Regions from separate parts of the Massilia sp. genome, predicted to be linked through region 3. Evidence: predicted binding sites of a transcription regulator. Region 3 holds the regulator's gene; each other region holds the start of a gene.

Region 1 (4,472 bases), on a different contig from region 3:
GACGCAGGACGTGCGCGGGCGCTACATGTCGGAGGGCAGCTGGCAGGAGATGACGCCGCATGCCAAGGCCAAGCGCTTGAAGGGCGAAGGCCAGGAAAGCGAGGACATGCACGACACCGTGGAATGGCTGCTCAAGCACATCCCGAACAACAATGGGCGGGTCGGCATCTGGGGCATCAGCTACCCGGGCTTCTACACGGCGGCGAGCATCATCGATTCGCACCCGGCGATCAAGGCCGCGTCCCCGCAGGCGCCGATCGCCGACCTGTACATGGGCGACGACTCCTACCACGGCGGCGCCTTCATGCTGTCGGCGAACTTCGATTTTTATTCTTCCTTCCTGCCGCAGAAGAATCCGACCACGGGCAACAAGGAGCGTTCGCGCTTCGCCTACGGCGAGGCGGACGCCTACGATTTCTTCCTGAAGCGCCTGACGATGGAGAACATCCTCGCCAGCATGAGCGCCGAGCAGCGCGAGCTGCTCGAGCCGACCATCGTGCACGACACCTACGACGAGTTCTGGCGCTCGCGCGCCATCACGCCGCACATGAAGAACGTCAAGGCGGCTGTGCTGACCGTGGGCGGCTGGTTCGATGCGGAAGACCCGGCCGGGCCGTTCGCGATCTACAAGGCGGTGGGCAAGTACAACCTGGGCACCCCGAACGCGCTGGTGATGGGCCCCTGGGTGCATGGCGGCTGGGCGCGCAGCGACGGCGCGCGCCTCGGCCATGTCAGCTTCGACGCCAAGACCAGTGAGTACTTCCGCCGCGAGATCCAGTTCCCCTTCTTCGAGCAGCACCTGAAGGGCGTGAAGCCGGCGCGCGCATTGCCCGCGGTGACGGCGTTCGAAACCGGCACCAACGTCTGGCGCAGCTATGCCGCCTGGCCGCCGGCTCCGGCGAAAGTGCGCAGCCTGTACTTCGGTCCGAACGGCACGCTGTCGTGGCAGCAGCCCGCCGCTTCCGGTGCCGGCTACGACGAGTATGTCGCCGACCCGAGGAAGCCCGTGCCTTTCATCGGCTACCCGGCCACCGGCGTCCCCCGCGAATACATGGTGTCGGACCAGCGCTTCGCCGCCACCCGGCCCGACGTGCTGGTGTACCAGAGCGAGGTGCTGGAAGAAGACGTGACGGTGGTCGGTTCCGTGGTGCCGAAGCTGTTCGTGTCGACCACCGGCACCGACGCCGACTGGGTGGTCAAGCTGATCGACGTCTACCCGAGCGAGTACCCGACCCCGGCGGTCGAACGCAAGGGCAACGACGTCGCGCCGCCGAGCCTGAACCTGGGCGGCTACCAGCAGCTGGTGCGCGGCAATCCGCTGCGCGGCAAGTTCCGCAACAGCTTCGAGAAGCCCGAGCCTTTCGTCCCGGGCAAGCAGGAAGCGATCAGCTTCGACATCGGCGAAGTGAACCACACCTTCCGGCGCGGCCACCGCATCATGGTGCAGGTGCAGAGTTCGTGGTTCCCGCTGATCGACCTGAACCCGCAGACCTTCACCCACATCCCGAAGGCCAAGCCTGAGGATTTCAAGAAGGCGACCCAGCGCGTGTACCGCGCGCCGGGGGCGGCATCTAGCCTGCAATTGATGGTGATGCCGGCTAACTGATCCGCGCTTTGCGGCGCGGGCGCCGTCCGCGTTCGTGCCACGGCCGCGCGCCGGGGAGGAGGGCGGCGCGCACGGCGCGCCGGATCGTCGTCGCGGGAATCAGGTCGGCGGCCAGCTTGCGCAGGTGTGCCGCTTCCTGGCCGCGTCCGCGGCCCTCGAGCACGGTCAGCACTTCGCGCACGGGGTCCACGTACAGCCTGATGTCGCTGGCAATGATGGGCGCGCGGGTGAAGCGCCTGCCGCGCCGGCCGGCGAAGTCCGCGTTCAGGAAGGCGGCGCGGCGGCGCACGTCGCGCTCGGGGTCGGGCAACAGGCGTTCGGCCAGCGCGTAATCCTTGGCGGTGATGATGGCGGTCAGCGCCACGCCGGCACAGGCTTGCGCCAGCGCCGGATCAACCCGTTCGAGTTCGACGAACAGGGCATGGGTCCGCTCTTGTCGATCCAGCACCCGGTGGATCGCATTGACGTCGATGAACAGATGGCGGTTGCCGCGGCCCGCCAGGAGCAGCGCCGTGTCGCGCGCGCATACCGCCTCGAGCGCGGCGCGCGCTGGCGGATAGACGGCGCCCAGCCTGGCCCAGGCGTGGAGTGAGTACGACAGGCGCACGCCGGCCCAGGAGCGGCATTCTTGCAGCGCGTGGTCGTGCAACCATTCGAATTCGCGCAGTGCCTCCTCGTGCCGGCCGAGGCGCGCCAGGTCGTAGGCGGCGCCGAAGCGCGCTTGCACGTCCATCCTCAAGCCCCGATCCAGGGCAGTCCGGCCTTGCACCAGCCGCCGACCGTCTTGCGGTGCCCCTCGGCATCGCGGTCGCCCTCGAAACCTTCCAGGATGTCGTAGGACTCGGCAAAGCCATGCTCGGTGGCGACGCGCGCGCTGTGGCGCGAGCGCACCCCCGAGCGGCACAGGAACAGCAGCACCTCGTCCTTGCGCGCCACCTGCTCGAGCTGCGCACCGAATGCGGGATTCGGGGCGCCGCCCGGATAGGTGGCCCATTGCACCGCGACGTGCTGGGCGTCGGGAATCGCCACCCGCCCGACCCAGTCGCGTTCGGCATTGGTGCGCACGTCGACCAGTTTCACGCGCGGGTCGCTGCGCAGAAGCGCGAAGGCTTCCTCGGGCGTGACCGCGCCGGCATAGGGCTGGCCGCCGGCGCGCTGGCGGGCTTGGGCAAGGATGGTCTCGGTAGTCGTCATGATGTGATCCGTTTTGAACAAGAAAAGTCGATGCACCAACTTGGTTCGGTGTATCCTGCGCTGCGATGGTGCACCGGCGCCACAAGCGCACCAAGATGGTGCGCCGGCGCGCCGCTCGATCATGCAGTGTTTCGAGGATTGTAGGCCGCAGTTCAGCGATTTCCAACGAAGCATTGTGCATTTGTTCATAACGGCAGCTTGGCACGGTTCATGCTTTGATGTACGGCAAGTTGCCCGCTGCGAGGCTTTCCAGCGCGGCACCCCCTTTTCACTCAGGAGATACGAATGGCAAAGACGGCTGCAGACGTAATTCAACTCATCAAAGACAACGAAGTGAAATTCGTTGACCTGCGCTTTGCGGATACCCGCGGCAAGGAGCAGCACGTGACCGTCCCCGTGTCGCACTTCGACGAAGACAAGTTCGAGTCGGGCCACGCCTTCGACGGTTCGTCGATCGCCGGCTGGAAGGGCATCGAAGCGTCGGACATGCTGCTGCTGCCGGACCCGAGCACCGCCAACATCGATCCGTTCATGGAAGAGACCACCCTGTTCATGCAGTGCGACGTGATCGAACCGTCGGACGGCAAGGGCTACGACCGTGACCCGCGCTCGATCGCCAAGCGCGCCGAAGCCTACCTGAAGTCCTCGGGCGTGGGCGACACCGCCTTCTTCGGCCCCGAACCGGAATTCTTCATCTTCGATTCGATCCGCTGGAAGATCGACATGTCGGGCTGCTTCGTGAAGATCGATTCGGACGAAGCGTCCTGGTCGACCGACCGGGAAATCGAAGGCGGCAACAGCGGCCACCGTCCGACCGTCAAGGGCGGCTACTTCCCGGTCCCGCCGGTCGACAGCTTCCAGGACATGCGCTCGGAAATGTGCCTGATCCTCGAATCGATGGGCATTCCGGTCGAAGTGCACCACCATGAAGTGGCCGGCGCCGGCCAGAACGAAATCGGCACCCGCTTCTCGACCCTGGTCGAGCGCGCCGACTGGACCCAGAACATGAAGTACGTAATCTGGAACGTGGCCCACAGCTACGGCAAGACCGCGACCTTCATGCCCAAGCCGATGAACGGCGACAACGGCTCGGGCATGCATGTGCACCAGTCGATCTGGAAGGACGGCAAGAACCTGTTCGCCGGCGACGGCTATGCCGGCCTGTCGGACACCGCGCTGTTCTACATCGGCGGCATCATCAAGCACGCGCGCGCCCTGAACGCGATCACCAATCCGGGCACCAACTCGTACAAGCGCCTGGTGCCAGGCTACGAAGCCCCGGTCAAGCTGGCCTACTCGGCCAAGAACCGCTCGGCCTCGATCCGTATCCCGCACGTGGCCAACCCGAAAGGCCGCCGCGTCGAAGTGCGCTTCCCGGACCCGCTGGCCAACGTCTACCTGTGCTTCGCCGCCCTCCTGATGGCCGGCCTGGACGGCATCCAGAACAAGATCCATCCGGGCGAAGCCGCGACCAAGGACCTGTACCACCTGCCGCCGGAAGAAGACAAGCTGATCCCGACCGTGTGCGCCTCGCTGGAGGAAGCGCTGGAAGCCCTGGACAAGGACCGCGAGTTCCTGACCCGCGGCGGCGTGTTCAGCGACGCCATGATCGACGCCTACATCGACCTGAAGATGCAGGAAGTGCAGCGCCTGCGCATGACCCCGCACCCGG
Region 2 (4,472 bases), on a different contig from region 3:
CAGTACACTTGTACGGCAAGACGGTGCAACGCAGCCTTGGAGGTTTTGTTAGGCGCTTTTGTTCGAATTATATCGGTAGCCTCAGATATGGACGAATATCCTTGTTTAAAGTCCGCATACTTGCCATAAACGCAAAAAGGCGCCCAAGCGGGCGCCTTCCCGGGAAACGACGCGCTTACAGGTGGTAAGCCGACTCCCCATGGCTGGTGATGTCCAGCCCCTCGCGCTCGGCGTCGGCCGGCACCCGCAGGCCCACCAGCACGTCGACCAGCTTGAAGGCGACGAAGGCCACCAGCGCCGACCACACGATGGTGACGCCGACCGCCTCGGCCTGCACCAAGAGCTGCCCGGCGATCGAGTAGTCCAGCGAAGCCTTGTTGGCGACATAGTCCCAGACGCCCTGCCCGCCCAGCTGCGGCGCCGCGAACACGCCGGTCAGCAGCGCGCCCAGGATGCCGCCCACGCCGTGCACGCCGAACACGTCGAGAGAGTCATCGGCGCCCAGCAGGCGTTTCAGGCCGGTCACGCCCCACAGGCAGACCACGCCGGCCAGCAGGCCCATCACCAGGGCGCCCATCGGGCCGACGAAGCCGGCGCCCGGGGTGATCGCCACCAGGCCCGAGACCGCGCCGGATACCGCGCCCAGCAGCGAAGGCTTGCGCTTGAAGGCCCACTCGCCGAACATCCAGGACACGGCCGCCGCGGCGGTCGCCAGCAGGGTGTTGATGAAGGCCAGCGCGGCCACGTCGCCCGCTTCCAGCGCCGAGCCGGCGTTGAAGCCGAACCAGCCCACCCACAGCAGCGAGGCGCCGATCATGGTCATGGTCAGCGAGTGCGGAGCCATCGATTCGCGTCCCAGGCCGATGCGCTTGCCGATCACGTAGGCGCCGACCAGGCCGGCCACCGCCGCGTTGATGTGCACCACCGTGCCGCCGGCGAAGTCGAGCGCGCCGTGCTGCCACAGGAAGCCCGCATTCTCGGTGACGGTCGCCAGCGAGGCTGCATCGGTGATCGCGTCCGGACCGGCCCAGAACCAGACCATGTGGGCCACCGGCAGGTAGCCGAACGTGAACCAGATCACCATGAACAGCAGCACCGCCGAAAAGCGCACGCGCTCGGCGAAGGCGCCGACGATCAGGCCGCAGGTGATGGCGGCGAAGGTGCCCTGGAAGGCCACGAAGATGAACTCGGGGATCATGGTTTCCTTGCTGAAGGTGGCGGCCTGGCTGAAGCTGCCGGCCGCGGCGTCGTAGATACCGTTCAGGAAGACCCGGTCGAAGCCGCCGATGAAGGCATTGCCCTGGGTGAAGGCCAACGAGTAGCCGTACAGGCACCACAGGACGATGATCAGCGAGAACACCATGAACACCTGCATCAGCACCGACAGCATGTTCTTGGCGCGCACCAGGCCGCCGTAGAACAGCGCCAGGCCCGGGATCGACATCATGATCACCAGCAGCGTGGCGACAAACATCCAGGCGGTGTCGCCCTTGTTGACGGTGGGCGCGGCGAGCGCCGGCAGCGCCACGCCGGCACATGCGAGGCCGGCGAAGACTTTGGTGAAGATATGCTTCATGCGGTTTCCCCTTAGAGTGCGTCGTTGCCGGTCTCGCCGGTACGGATACGGATGACCTGCTCCAACTCGGCCACGAAGATCTTGCCGTCACCGATCTTGCCGGTGCGGGCGGCGCCCGAGATGGCGTCGATCACCTGCTCGAGCACGGCGTCGTCCACCGCCGCCTCGATCTTGATCTTCGGGAGGAAGTCGACCACGTACTCGGCGCCGCGATACAGCTCGGTATGGCCTTTCTGGCGGCCGAAGCCCTTCACTTCGGTTACGGTCATGCCCTGTACGTTGATCTCCGACAGCGCTTCGCGGACTTCGTCCAGCTTGAAGGGCTTGATAATGGCGGTAATCATTTTCATGGTGATACCTCAGTCTCGTTCAAAATGTGTTTCAGAAAGTCTTGGACACGGTCAGCACGGCCGAGGACTTGCCCAGGTTCTCGCCTTGCGGGCTGCGGTAGGCCTTGGTATTGCCCTTGACCCAGGCCAGCGACACGGTGGCCAGGCCGAAGTCCTTGCTCAAGCCCACCTTGTAGTCGGTGTACGAATAGATGCTGTTGTTGTTCACTTCCTGGCGCCCGGCATGCAGGTTGAGGATGACGCCGTCGTGGACGTCGATGTCGGCGCCCAGGTCCAGGTAGCCGCTGTGCTTGCTGTTGGCGGTGCCGAACAGGTTGGTGGTCGAGTGCGAATACTTGACGTAGGCCGGACCGAATCCCAGGCGCGCATACAGTTCGAAGGTGTTGGCGCGCGGTTGCAAATCGTTCGACGGATACCAGTAGTACAGGCCGCCGACGTCGTAGCTCACGTTCTCGCTGAGCTGGCCGCGCTTGCCGCCGTAGACGTCCCATTCGATGTCGCCGTCGCCGCCGAGGTCCTTGGTCCATTTGATGGTGGACAGCCAGGTGCCCACGTACAGGCCGGTCGGGCCGTGCACGTAGTCGACGCCGCCCTGCAGCGCCGGATCCAACCGGGTTTGCGACAGGCCGCGGTAACGGTAGTCGCTGGTGATGGCGGCGTTGTAGCTGATCTGATGTTCAGGTGCAGCTTCTTGCGCAAACGCAGGAACACTCGACAAGGCCAGCACGGCCCAGGTGGCGGTTGCTGCGATAGTGTTGCACTTCATGACATTCCCCTTATTTTCAACGGCTGCGTTCGACGGCTGAACCGTGACGCGGGCCGTTGCGGTTTACAATCTGGATTGCACCACGCCTGACAACTCTTTAGCAGGATGCGTGCCAGCTCAAAAAACCCATCGAAACGGCGCCGGAATGCTGCTGGAGTGCTTGTTTTCTCAGCCATCCGCCCCATTTGCGATTCGAATAACCGGGGAAACCCCAGCGCCAGGCATGTGCCGTGGCGCGGCGCACCAAAAGCGGAGTGCAGCGCACTGTCGTGGTGCAGTGCGATCCGACTGAAAGGAAATGGACATGAACAGCTTCTTCAATGACATCCAGGGCAAGATCAACCAGGCGCTGGAGAGCACGCCGGCCAAGGACATCGAGAAAAACGTCAAGGCAATGATGACCCAGGGCTTCTCGAAGCTCGACCTCGTCACCCGCGAAGAGTTCGACATCCAGGCCCAGGTGCTGGCCAAGACCCGCGCCAAGCTCGAAGCGCTCGAGCTGCGCGTGGTGGAACTGGAAGCGCGCCTGGCCGCCCAGGGCGGCGCCGTCGGCACGGCGGCTTCCTCCACGCCGGCCGCGCCGGCTGCCGGCGACGCCCTCCCCGGCGCCACCGATCCGTCCGCGCCGCACGTCATCCTCGACAAGCCTTGATTCCCGCGCCATGAATGCGGTCGACCGGCCGGCAGGCGCTGCGATGGCGCCGCAGGAGGTCTCGCTGGACGTCCTGCGCGAAAAATACGCCAAGGGCGAAGAGACCAGCATCCTGGACGTGCGCCGGCGCGTGGCGCGCGCGCTGGCGGCGCTCGAGCCGGAGGAATGGCGCGCCGATTTCGAGGCGCGCTTCCTGTGGGCCCAGGAACAGGGCTTCGTTCCGGCCGGCCGCATCAACTCGGCCGCCGGCCTGGGACTGCAGGCCACCCTCATCAACTGCTTCGTCCAGCCGGTGGGCGACTCCATCTCCGGCAGCGAGGACGGCCTGCCCGGCATCTACACCGCCCTGTCCGAAGCGGCGGAAACCATGCGCCGCGGCGGCGGTGTCGGCTACGACTTCAGCGCGATCCGCCCGCTGGGCAGCAAGGTGCGCGGCACCCGCTCGCGCGCCTCGGGCCCGGTCTCGTACATGGAAGTGTTCGACGCATCCTGCCGCACGGTGGAGTCGGCCGGCGCCCGGCGCGGCGCCCAGATGGGCGTGCTGCGCATCGACCATCCCGACATCGAACGCTTCATCGCCGCCAAGGACGAAGGTGGGCTCACCAACTTCAACATTTCGGTCGGCGTGACCGACGAATTCATGCGCGCGCTGGAAGGCGACGAGCTGTTCGAGCTGGTGCACCGCGCCGAGCCGGGCGATGAAGATGCGGCCCAGGCCTACCGCCGCGAGGATGGCCTCTGGGTCTATCGCCAGGTCCGCGCCCGTGCGCTATGGGACAAGATCGTCGCCTCGACCTACGACCACGCCGAGCCGGGCGTGCTGTTCGTCGACCGCATGAATGACGAGAACAATCTCTGGTACGCGGAAGAGCTGCGCGCCACCAATCCCTGCGGCGAGCAGCCCCTGCCCGCCTACGGCTGCTGCGACCTCGGTTCGGTCAACCTCACGGTCTTCGTGGACGATCCCTTCGGCGCCAATCCGTCCTTCGATTTCGAGCGCATGTGCGAAGTGGCCTCGGTGGGCGTGCGCATGCTCGACCTGGTGCTGGACGCGACCGAGTGGCCGCTGCCGCAGCAGGCCGCCGAATCACAAGCCAAGCGCCGCATCGGCCTCGGTTTCCTGGGATT
Region 3 (4,472 bases):
CAGAACCTGCCTGTCCAGCCTGTCCATCAGCGTGTCGATGGCCGCGTACATGTCCTGGGCCGCGCTTGCGACGTGCAGGATCTTGCCCGATACCTGGAGGTTGATCTCGGCCTTTTGCCGCTTTTCTTTTTCAGTGAGGTTATCAATGGCGAGGAACACGTGGGTGTCGATCACGTGGTCGAAATGGCGGGTGATGCGCTCGAGCTTATTCTGAACGTATTCACGGATGGCGGGGGTGACTTCGAGATGGTGGCCGCTGATTGTGAGGTTCATACACACTCCTTTGGGAAGGTGCCCTGCCCGCGCCACAAGGTGAGAGTGGGCAGGTGCTTTACAGGGATTTGCGGAGGCTGACGGGCGGAATCTTGAGCGCTTCGCGGTATTTGGCAACCGTCCGGCGCGCAATGACCATACCTTGTTCCCCGAGCATCTCCGCGATCTTGCTGTCGGATAGAGGATTCCTAGGGTCTTCTGCTCCTGTCAATTGCGCAATAAGCGCGCGGATCGCCGTCGAGGAGGCTTCTCCCCCCGCTTCGGTGGCGACGTGGCTTCCGAAGAAGTACTTCAGCTCGAACATGCCGTGCGGGGTCAGCATGTATTTCTGAGTGGTTACACGCGAGATCGTGCTCTCGTGTAGGCCTAGTGTATCAGCTATCTCACGCAAAACAAGAGGGCGCATGGCAACCGCGCCGTGGCTGAAAAAGTTGCGCTGGCGCTCGACGATTGCCTCGGCAACACGCAGGATCGTGTCGAAGCGCTGGCGCATGTTCTTGATCAGCCACTTGGCTTCCTGCAGCTGCGCGCCCATCTGGCTCTCGCTCCTGCCCTGCTTGAGCAGGTTCGCGTACAGCGAGTTGACGCGCAGCTTGGGCATGACGTCCGGGTTCAGCGCTACCTGCCAGCCGTTCTTGGCGCGGCGCACGATCACGTCCGGCACCACGTAGTCCGAGACCCCCGAGCCGAAGGCCGCGCCCGGATGCGGATTGCATCGGCGCACCACGGCCTGCACCTCGCGCAGGTCTTCGTCGTCGCAGCCGAGCGCCTTTTTCAGCTTGGTGTATTCGCGCTGGGCGAACCAGGTCAGGTACCCTTCGACGATCGTCAAGGCGAGGCGCCGCGTCACCAGGGGCACGCCCGGCATGCCGCGGATCTGCAGGGCCAGGCATTCGGCCGCGCTGCGCGCGCCCACGCCCACCGGGTCCAGGCTCTGCACCAGCGCCAGCGCGCAGCGCAGCTCGTCCATCTCGATCTCGAGTTCTTCCGGCAGGCGCGCATGGATCTCGTCGAGCGGCTCTTCCAGGTAGCCGTTGTCGTCGAGCGCATCGATCACCAGCTCGGCCAGCGCGCGGTCGCGCAGGCTGCAGCCGGTGAGCCGGATCTGTTCGGCCAGGTGTTCGCGCAGCGTGACGCCGTCGGCTTCCAGCTGCGGGCGGCCATCCTCGTCGTCGCCGCTACGCGCGCCGCCGCCTTCACCGCCCCAGTCCATGTCGGCATCGCCCCGCTCGCCGTGGTCCTCGCCGTCCGCGCCTTCGTGCTCGCCCTTGGCGCCGTCCTGTCCCTCCGCACCCGGCTGCGCGGCCGGCGCGTCGCCATTGGCCGGCGCGGTATTGATCGCGCCGTCGGCCAGCAGCCGCACCGAACGGTCGAGCGGATCGTCGAGCCGTTCGAGCAGCGGGTTGTCGTGCAGGATCTGCTCGATCTCCTGGTGCAGTTCGAGCGTGGACAGCTGCAACAGGCGGATCGACTGCTGCAGCTGTGGCGTGAGCGCCAGGTGCTGCGAGGTGCGTAACTGCAGGGACTGTTTCATGCCTGGTGCTCTTGATTACATCCTGAAATGCTCGCCGAGATACACGCGCCGCACCGACTCGTTGGCGATGATGTCGTCAGGGCGGCCCGAGGCCAGCACGGCGCCCTGGTTGATGATGTAGGCGCGGTCGCAGATGCCGAGCGTCTCGCGCACGTTGTGGTCGGTGATCAGGACGCCGATGTTGCGCTCCTTCAGGAAGCGCACGATGCGCTGGATCTCGATCACCGCGATCGGATCGACGCCGGCGAAGGGTTCGTCGAGCAGCACGAAACGCGGATTGGTCGCGAGCGCGCGCGCGATCTCGACGCGGCGCCGCTCGCCGCCCGACAGCGACAGCGCCGGGTTCTCGCGCAGCTTCTCGATCTGCAGTTCGGCCAGCAGGGTGTCGAGGCGCTCGTTGATCTGGTCCTTGCCCAGCGCCTTGCCGTCCTCGTTGCGCTGCAGTTCGAGCACGGCGCGGATGTTCTCCTCCACCGTCAGCTTGCGGAACACCGAGGCTTCCTGCGGCAGGTAGGACAGGCCCAGCACCGCGCGCCGGTGGATCGGCAGGCTCGAGATGTCGGTGCCGTTGATGTCGATGGTGCCGGCATCCGAGGGCACCAGGCCGACGATCATGTAGAAGGAGGTGGTCTTGCCGGCGCCGTTGGGGCCGAGCAGGCCCACCACTTCGCCGCATTCCACCTGCAGCGACACGTCGCGCACCACCAGGCGCTTGCCGTAGCTTTTCTGCAGGCCCTTGACGATCAGGGTGCTGCAGCCTTCGACCGCGGTCGCCGCTTCCGCGTTCGTGCCTGCGCTCATGGCTGCCGTCATTGCTTGCTACCTTCGGCGGGCGCCGTGGTACGGCGCGGCGCGATGATCAGGGTGCCGCGGCCGCCGCCGACCTTGCTCGTGCCGGTCGGATCGTTGCGCACCTGGGCCACTTCGCGGCGGTTGTCGTAGGAGATGAAGGGACCCTTGATCTCGTTGGTCATGCGGCCGTTCTCCAGTTCGCGCACTTCGGCGTTGCTGAACAGCCTGACCAGTTCGGCGCGCTCGTCGTATTCGATGCGCTGGGCCTGGCCCTCGACCCACAGGTCGGGACCGCCGTCGCGCTTCTGGCGGAAGGTCGCCAGCTTGCCGTTGTTGGCGGTGAGGGTCACGCTCATGTAGCCTTCCGGCGTTTCCTTGACCAGGGCGCGGTCGGATTTCAGCACCAGGGTGCCGCGCGTGAGCACGACGTTGCCGGTGAGGATGCGGGTCTGCGTGACTTCGTCCACGTCGAGCGAATCGAAGTTGATCACGGCCTGCTTGAGCGAATCGGCGCGCTCCGCCGAGGCGCCGAAGGCGGCCAGGCTGAGGAATACGGCAGCGATGAGTTTTTTCATGTTCTTGCTTTGTCCTGGGTTGACGCGCTGCGGCTGCTCATTGAACCTGCGGCCGCTGCGCGCGTGGCGGATACACGATCTGGCCGCGGCTGGCCAGGTGCAGCTTCTGGGTCGCGTTGTTGGCCACCATGCCGGTGCCGGTCACGGTGGCGGCCCCCAGCCGCATCTCGATCGGCCGCTCGGTCTTGAGGATTTCTTCGTCGGGCAGCACGGTGAGCGCCTGCGTCCGCACGCGCAGTGCTTCGCTGGTCGGCGTGGCCGGGCGCTGGATGTCGACGTTGCCGAGCAGCTCGACGCGGTGTTCCTCGTGGTAGATCTGGGCGCGGTTGGCGACGATGGTCATGCGCGGGCGGCCGGGCGTGATGCCCTGCATCACCGGCGCCTCGACCTGCGACACGTCGCCCAGCGGCGTGTGCGCCAGGCGCTTGCCCGACACCACATAGCTCGGCTTGCCCTCTTCCGTCATGCGCACGAAGGAAAAGTTCTCGACGATGTAGTCCGGCTCGTCCTGCGGCCCGCCGAGGCGGCCGCCGTCCTCGTTCTCCATCACCTGCACCAGCCAGAAGCTGCCGAAGGCGCAGAAGGTCGCGATCATCATGATCGTCAGGAGCTTCCAGCGGTGGGCGGTGCGTTTGTAGGTGACCATGTCTTGCCTCTTTGCCGCCGCCTTATGCGAAATACGGCGCCAGCGCCTGTTCGTAGGTGCCCTGCGCGCGCATGACGAGGTCGCAGACCTCGCGCACGGCGCCGCGGCCGCCCGCGTTCTTGGTGACGTAGTGCGCGCGGTGCTGCACCTCCGGGTGGCCCGAGGGCACGGTGACGGCGAAGCCGACGCGGGTGAACAGCGGCAGGTCGATCACGTCGTCGCCGATGTAGCCGCATTCTTCCGGCGTCACGCCGGTGGCGGCAAGCAGCTCGGCGAAGCCGACGCGCTTGTCGTGGATGCCCTGGTAGACGTGCGAGATGCCCAGGTCGGCGGCGCGCTTGACCACGATCGGCGACTTGCGCGCGCTGATGATGGCCGTCTGCACGCCGGTCTTGTTCAGCAGCTGGATGCCGAGGCCGTCGAGCACGTTGAAGGTCTTGGTGACCTCGCCGTCCGGACCATAGGTGAGGCTGCCGTCGGTGAGCACGCCGTCGACGTCGAAAATCATCACCTTCACGCGCGCCGCGCGCTCCATGAATGCTAATGGGGTCATCAGATCACCTTGGCGCGGGTCAGGTCGTGGATGTGGAGCGCGCCCACCAGGCGGTCGTCGCCGTCGACGACCAGCATCTGGTTGATGCGGAATTCTTCC
Region 4 (4,472 bases), on a different contig from region 3:
CAATGCCGCACTGCAGGCCGCCATCCGGCGTGGCGAAGGCATTTCTGGCCGGGTATTGGAAAGCGGGAGCGCACTGCTGGTCGCGGACATCCGGGCGTCGGAATTCGCCTCGTTTGCATGGCGCGGGACGGCACTGGGATGCAGCTTCGTCTGCGCGCCGGTCCATGTGGAGGGACGCATCGTCGGGGTCATCAATGCCGCCAACGGCAAGGACAGTCCTCCCTTCGACGAAGCGGCATTGTGCCTGCTCCAGTTGATTGCCTCGTTCCTGGGCAGGTATCTGGAAATACATCACTTGCGCCGCCTGCTCGGTTCACGCTTCGCCCAGTTGGCGCTGCTGCAGGAAAGCGCCGAGGAGCAGCCCGGTATGGACAGGCTGGCTTACCATCACCCTGAACAGGTCGCCAAGATCCTGGCACGTTCGTTTTTCCGTGAAATGCATCGTGCCGGCTTCGGTTCGCCCCAGATCCTGGCGGCGGCTTCCGAACTCATCGGCCAGCTCCATCGCGACATTCAACGGGACCATTGAGCTACGCAAAACCTGTCTGCGTGTCGGTGATCTCCAACAATATCGATCCAGGTGCACATCTCCACCATGCAAAGGGGTGGAGCAGGGGCATGCTGTTCGATATGATGAAGATAAAATTCTGTAGAACAATTTGTTGCTAATTTAGAATTTCGGGTGCTATGATATGAGGCAGTCCCGGCTGCGGCACGCGTCAATTCCGCCAGGAGAGTACACATGTTCGACACCGTCACGACAGAATCGGTCAGCCTTGGCAGCATTGCTGACAACGGGGAAGATGCATACTCATCAAGCATCGTCGATGTCACCATCAACGAAAGCGTATTCGGCATCCGCGCCGCCGACGTCGACGAACAGCGCAGTTCCGCCAGTATGCTCATCAGCAAGATGTACGCATGGCGCGGCTACGGCGGCAACCACCAGATCGGCAATGACCCGAACCGGATCACCCTGACCGCATCGAACAAGGATGGCGGCGTCATCGGCACACTCAGCCTCAACCTCGATTCCGAGGTAGGTCTGCTAGCCGACCAGGTGTTCCGGGACCATATCGATCCCTACCGTGCCCAAGGCAAGGTGTGCGAGCTCATCAAGCTGGCCTTCGACCCGTCGGTCAAGTCCAAGGCCGTGCTGGCCTCGCTGTTTCATGTGGCCTTTATCTATGCCAGGGACTTGCACAAGTGCAGCGATATTTTTATTGAAGTCAATCCGCGCCATCGTCGCTTCTATGAAGTGATGCTCGACTTCCAGGTAGAGTGCGCATCGCGGCCGAATCCACGCGTCGACGCGCCGGCCGTCTTGTTGCGGGGGCATATCGCCCGCGGTACCCAGCGCATTGCCGAGGTGGCGGGAAAGGGAGACCACGCGGTCGGCGATCGTTCCCTGTTTCCCTATTTCTTTTCCTTGCGCGAAGAGGCCGGCATTATTGCGCGCTTGAAACGCATTGGCTGATACCTCTTCTGCCCGGGGTAGTTGAACAAAATCCTGCGTGCCAGACATCTGCAGCTTGCTCCCAGCTGCAGAAGTCCCTATATTCACTTTCTTCTCTTCACCATCTCACAGCAAGGAACGCCCATGACGATCGGTAAAACCCGGGATGAAATCGCCGAAGCCTATTCATCCGAGCCCTGGTGGTACGACATCCGCGGATTCTTCATCCTCACGTTTGCTTACAACAGCACGATCGGCACCCAGATGCGCTTCTTCGGCCCGAATTTCGGACCCGATCACCTGGAAGTCGCCTGCGGCACGGGCACGCTGCTGGAAATGATTCTCAACTGGCGCCGCCGCCGCAAGCTGCCAAAGGTAAACGTGGTCGGCATCGACTATGCGCCTTCGATGCTGGCTGGCGCCAAGAAGCGTTTCGCCAAGGATTCCCAGGTGAAGGTCCAGCATGCCGACGCGGCCGACCTGCCTTTCCCGAGCGACCATTTTGATACGGCCAACATCGCCAATTCGATCCATTGCTTCCCGACCGTCGATGGGGCCTTGCGCGACATCCTGCGCGTGCTGAAGCCGGGCGGGACCCTGGCGGCCAATGTGCTGCTGTATCCGAGCGGCTTTGCACCTCTGCGCTGGGCCGCCCAGAAGATCAATGACTGGGGCATCAAGAAGGGCATCCTCTACAGTCCGTTCCGCGAAGAGGACATTCGCCAGAAGATCCTGGATGCCGGTTACGAGATCGCATCGGAATTCAAATCCGGGAACACCTGGAATGTGGTGGCACGCAAGCCGGCCTGAAGTGCTCAAAAACTGTCGGTTTTTTTTACAGATCTCTGCAGCAGAAGTTAATGTTCTTTGTAAGTCATTGAAAACAAAGAAAAATTAATTCTGGCACGGTCTTTGCTAAATACCTGGTGTAAGTTCAGACCCACTTAGGAGATCAAAATGAAGGCAATGTTGTCGAAAAAGATGATTGCAGTTGCGATTGCAGCAATGTCCCTGTCCGCAACTGCTGCGGCCCAATCCACTCCAGCCCCAGTCGATCAGCCTTTCCCGGATTTCAAGGTCACCCGTCCGGGTACTAACCTGACTTTTACCGCCGACAAGATCCTCGGCCAGTACACCGAGCGTGCAACTTTCAATGCGGACGGCACCTTCGACGTCACGCTGCTGTGGACTGCCAGCCAGTTCGTTCGCAATGATGGTAATGACCCTGTGGCGAACAGCGCTACCGGCCTGACCAACGCCTACGGCCTGTACGCAACCTACCGCGCGTCCGGCACTTTCATGCCGACCGGCAACGGCCAGACCCGTTTCGTCTTCACTCCAGGCACCGGCAGCTTCAACCTGTTCCTGGACGCTAACAACGATACGCTGGCCGATCCGCTCGATCCGGACGCCGCCGTGCGCTACACCACGCCGGGCACCGGCACCGGGTCCTTCGGTTTCGATTCCGCCTATACCGGTGACGACATCGAACTGGCATTCGGCGTGGCCGTGGCTGGTGAAGGCAACCTGAACCCGGCCCTGAGCACCTGCGGCAACAGCAACCCGGGCGCCATCAACTGCGGTAGCTTCGGTTCGACCACCAGCTTCACCCTGACCGATGCTGGCAAGGGTTTCTTCGTCGACCCGCGTCCGTTCTACAACCTGTCCTTCCAGGCAGGTCAGCTGAACAATTTCGCACCGGTCGGTGACGTGCTGATCAACGGTTCGCTGGACGTCGTCTTCGGCGTGCCGGAACCGACCTCGCTGGGCCTGCTGGGCCTGGGTCTGCTGGGTCTGGGCGCAGCCGCCAACCGCCGCAAGAAAGCAAAATAATCCGTGTGAAGAACCCGGCGTGCCGGGTTCAAAAACATTGCCTAAAAAAATGCCGTTCAGTTCATACTGAACGGCATTTTTTTAGGCTTCCGGAGAAGCCTGCTTACTCGGCTGACGCTGTCCTCATTTTCCCGAACTGACGCTTGCCGATCGCGATCGCCAGTTTCTGAATCGGATGGCGATTGCCGCCCGGACGCCAAGTCTGTTTGAGCTTGTTGCGATAGGCATCGAACTGCATGCCATGCGGCGCTGCCAGCACCTTGCCGCGGCCAAGCAGGATCTTCAGCGCTTCGGTGCCAACGATGCCGGCGCACAGCTGGCAGGCCATGAAGGTCGAGGGGCCGCGCTGCTCGTAGAAACTCACCGCCTCCGGCATCACGAGGTAGGGCCGGTGCAACCCGGCCGGCGCCAGGCCGATGGCGAAACGGATCGCCTTGTCGATGTCCGGCAAGTCACCCCACTGGAAATACTCTTCGAAGGTCATCTGGCCCGGCATGAAGTTCAGCAGGGCGGCGCCCATGCCCAGTGGCGCCGCCGTGGTGGCCGGCACGCCCAGTTGCGCGCACCTGGCAAAAGTCTGGCGGCGCGCATCGAAGGCGAAGAAATCGAGGCCGTCGACATACAGGTCGGCATCGCCCAGGAAATCGTCGAGATTGGCGGCGTCGACGCCGTTCGAAAATACCCGGATGTCGACTTCGGGATTGATGTCGCGCGCCATGCGCTCCAGGACTTCGGCTTTCGGCTCGCCCAGGGTGGACATCATGGCGCCCACCTGGCGGTTGAAATTCGGGATGTCGAAGCGATCGAAATCGGCGATGTTGAATTTCGAAATACCGAGACGCGTCAATGTCAGCAGGTGGACGCCCCCGACGCCGCCGATACCGGCGATCGCCACGCGCTTGTTGCGCAGTCGTTGTTGTTCTTCGGGGGTGAGCCAGCCAATATTGCGCGCAAAAGCCTGCTCGTAGCGAAACGGATTTTTCATCGTGGAACGGAATAGTTGACGGAAAGCGCCGCGGCCGCGCATGCGCGCGGCCGGCCTTGTCGATACAGGTACCGCTATATTGCGTTATGAAGAAATATGGTGCTCATCCATACGCAACAGGCGGTTGATAATACCGCGTTCCTCGCGGGGGGAAAAGAAATACGGATAGAGCGAGCGCTCCGCATTGCCTGCAGGCGT

What was found. Region 3 encodes sigma-54, which starts transcription at its own class of promoters, with help from an activator protein. Its sites were predicted from a motif close to TGGCANGNAANCTGCTTT; they were not measured.
Region 1: the regulator sigma-54 is predicted to act here: its motif matches at 3,000-3,017, upstream of glnA (type I glutamate--ammonia ligase).
Region 2: the regulator sigma-54 is predicted to act here: its motif matches at 2,790-2,807, upstream of ACK4S9_RS17705 (TorF family putative porin).
Region 4: the regulator sigma-54 is predicted to act here: its motif matches at 2,358-2,375, upstream of pepA (flocculation-associated PEP-CTERM protein PepA).

What each region holds. Positions count from the first base shown of each region.
Region 1 is NZ_JBKBOV010000014.1:62,302-66,773, reverse strand. Features, by position in the region: gene ACK4S9_RS10190 (CocE/NonD family hydrolase) at 1-1,606, shown strand, start outside; gene ACK4S9_RS10185 (hypothetical protein) at 1,599-2,339, opposite strand; gene ACK4S9_RS10180 (rhodanese-like domain-containing protein) at 2,342-2,800, opposite strand; gene glnA (type I glutamate--ammonia ligase) at 3,086-4,472, shown strand, end outside.
Region 2 is NZ_JBKBOV010000037.1:33,196-37,667, forward strand. Features, by position in the region: gene amt (ammonium transporter) at 176-1,576, opposite strand; gene glnK (P-II family nitrogen regulator) at 1,588-1,926, opposite strand; gene ACK4S9_RS17705 (TorF family putative porin) at 1,958-2,692, opposite strand; partial or broken gene ACK4S9_RS17710 (accessory factor UbiK family protein) at 2,991-3,218, shown strand; gene ACK4S9_RS17715 (adenosylcobalamin-dependent ribonucleoside-diphosphate reductase) at 3,355-4,472, shown strand, end outside.
Region 3 is NZ_JBKBOV010000021.1:53,114-57,585, reverse strand. Features, by position in the region: gene hpf (ribosome hibernation-promoting factor, HPF/YfiA family) at 1-273, opposite strand, end outside; gene ACK4S9_RS12895 (RNA polymerase factor sigma-54) at 332-1,807, opposite strand; gene lptB (LPS export ABC transporter ATP-binding protein) at 1,823-2,608, opposite strand; gene lptA (lipopolysaccharide transport periplasmic protein LptA) at 2,617-3,174, opposite strand; gene lptC (LPS export ABC transporter periplasmic protein LptC) at 3,212-3,820, opposite strand; gene ACK4S9_RS12875 (KdsC family phosphatase) at 3,843-4,373, opposite strand; gene ACK4S9_RS12870 (SIS domain-containing protein) at 4,373-4,472, opposite strand, start outside.
Region 4 is NZ_JBKBOV010000007.1:49,419-53,890, forward strand. Features, by position in the region: gene ACK4S9_RS05880 (GAF domain-containing protein) at 1-529, shown strand, start outside; gene ACK4S9_RS05885 (N-acyl amino acid synthase FeeM domain-containing protein) at 743-1,477, shown strand; gene ACK4S9_RS05890 (class I SAM-dependent methyltransferase) at 1,499-2,266, shown strand; gene pepA (flocculation-associated PEP-CTERM protein PepA) at 2,438-3,289, shown strand; gene ACK4S9_RS05900 (ThiF family adenylyltransferase) at 3,393-4,274, opposite strand; gene ACK4S9_RS05905 (N-acyl amino acid synthase FeeM domain-containing protein) at 4,359-4,472, opposite strand, start outside.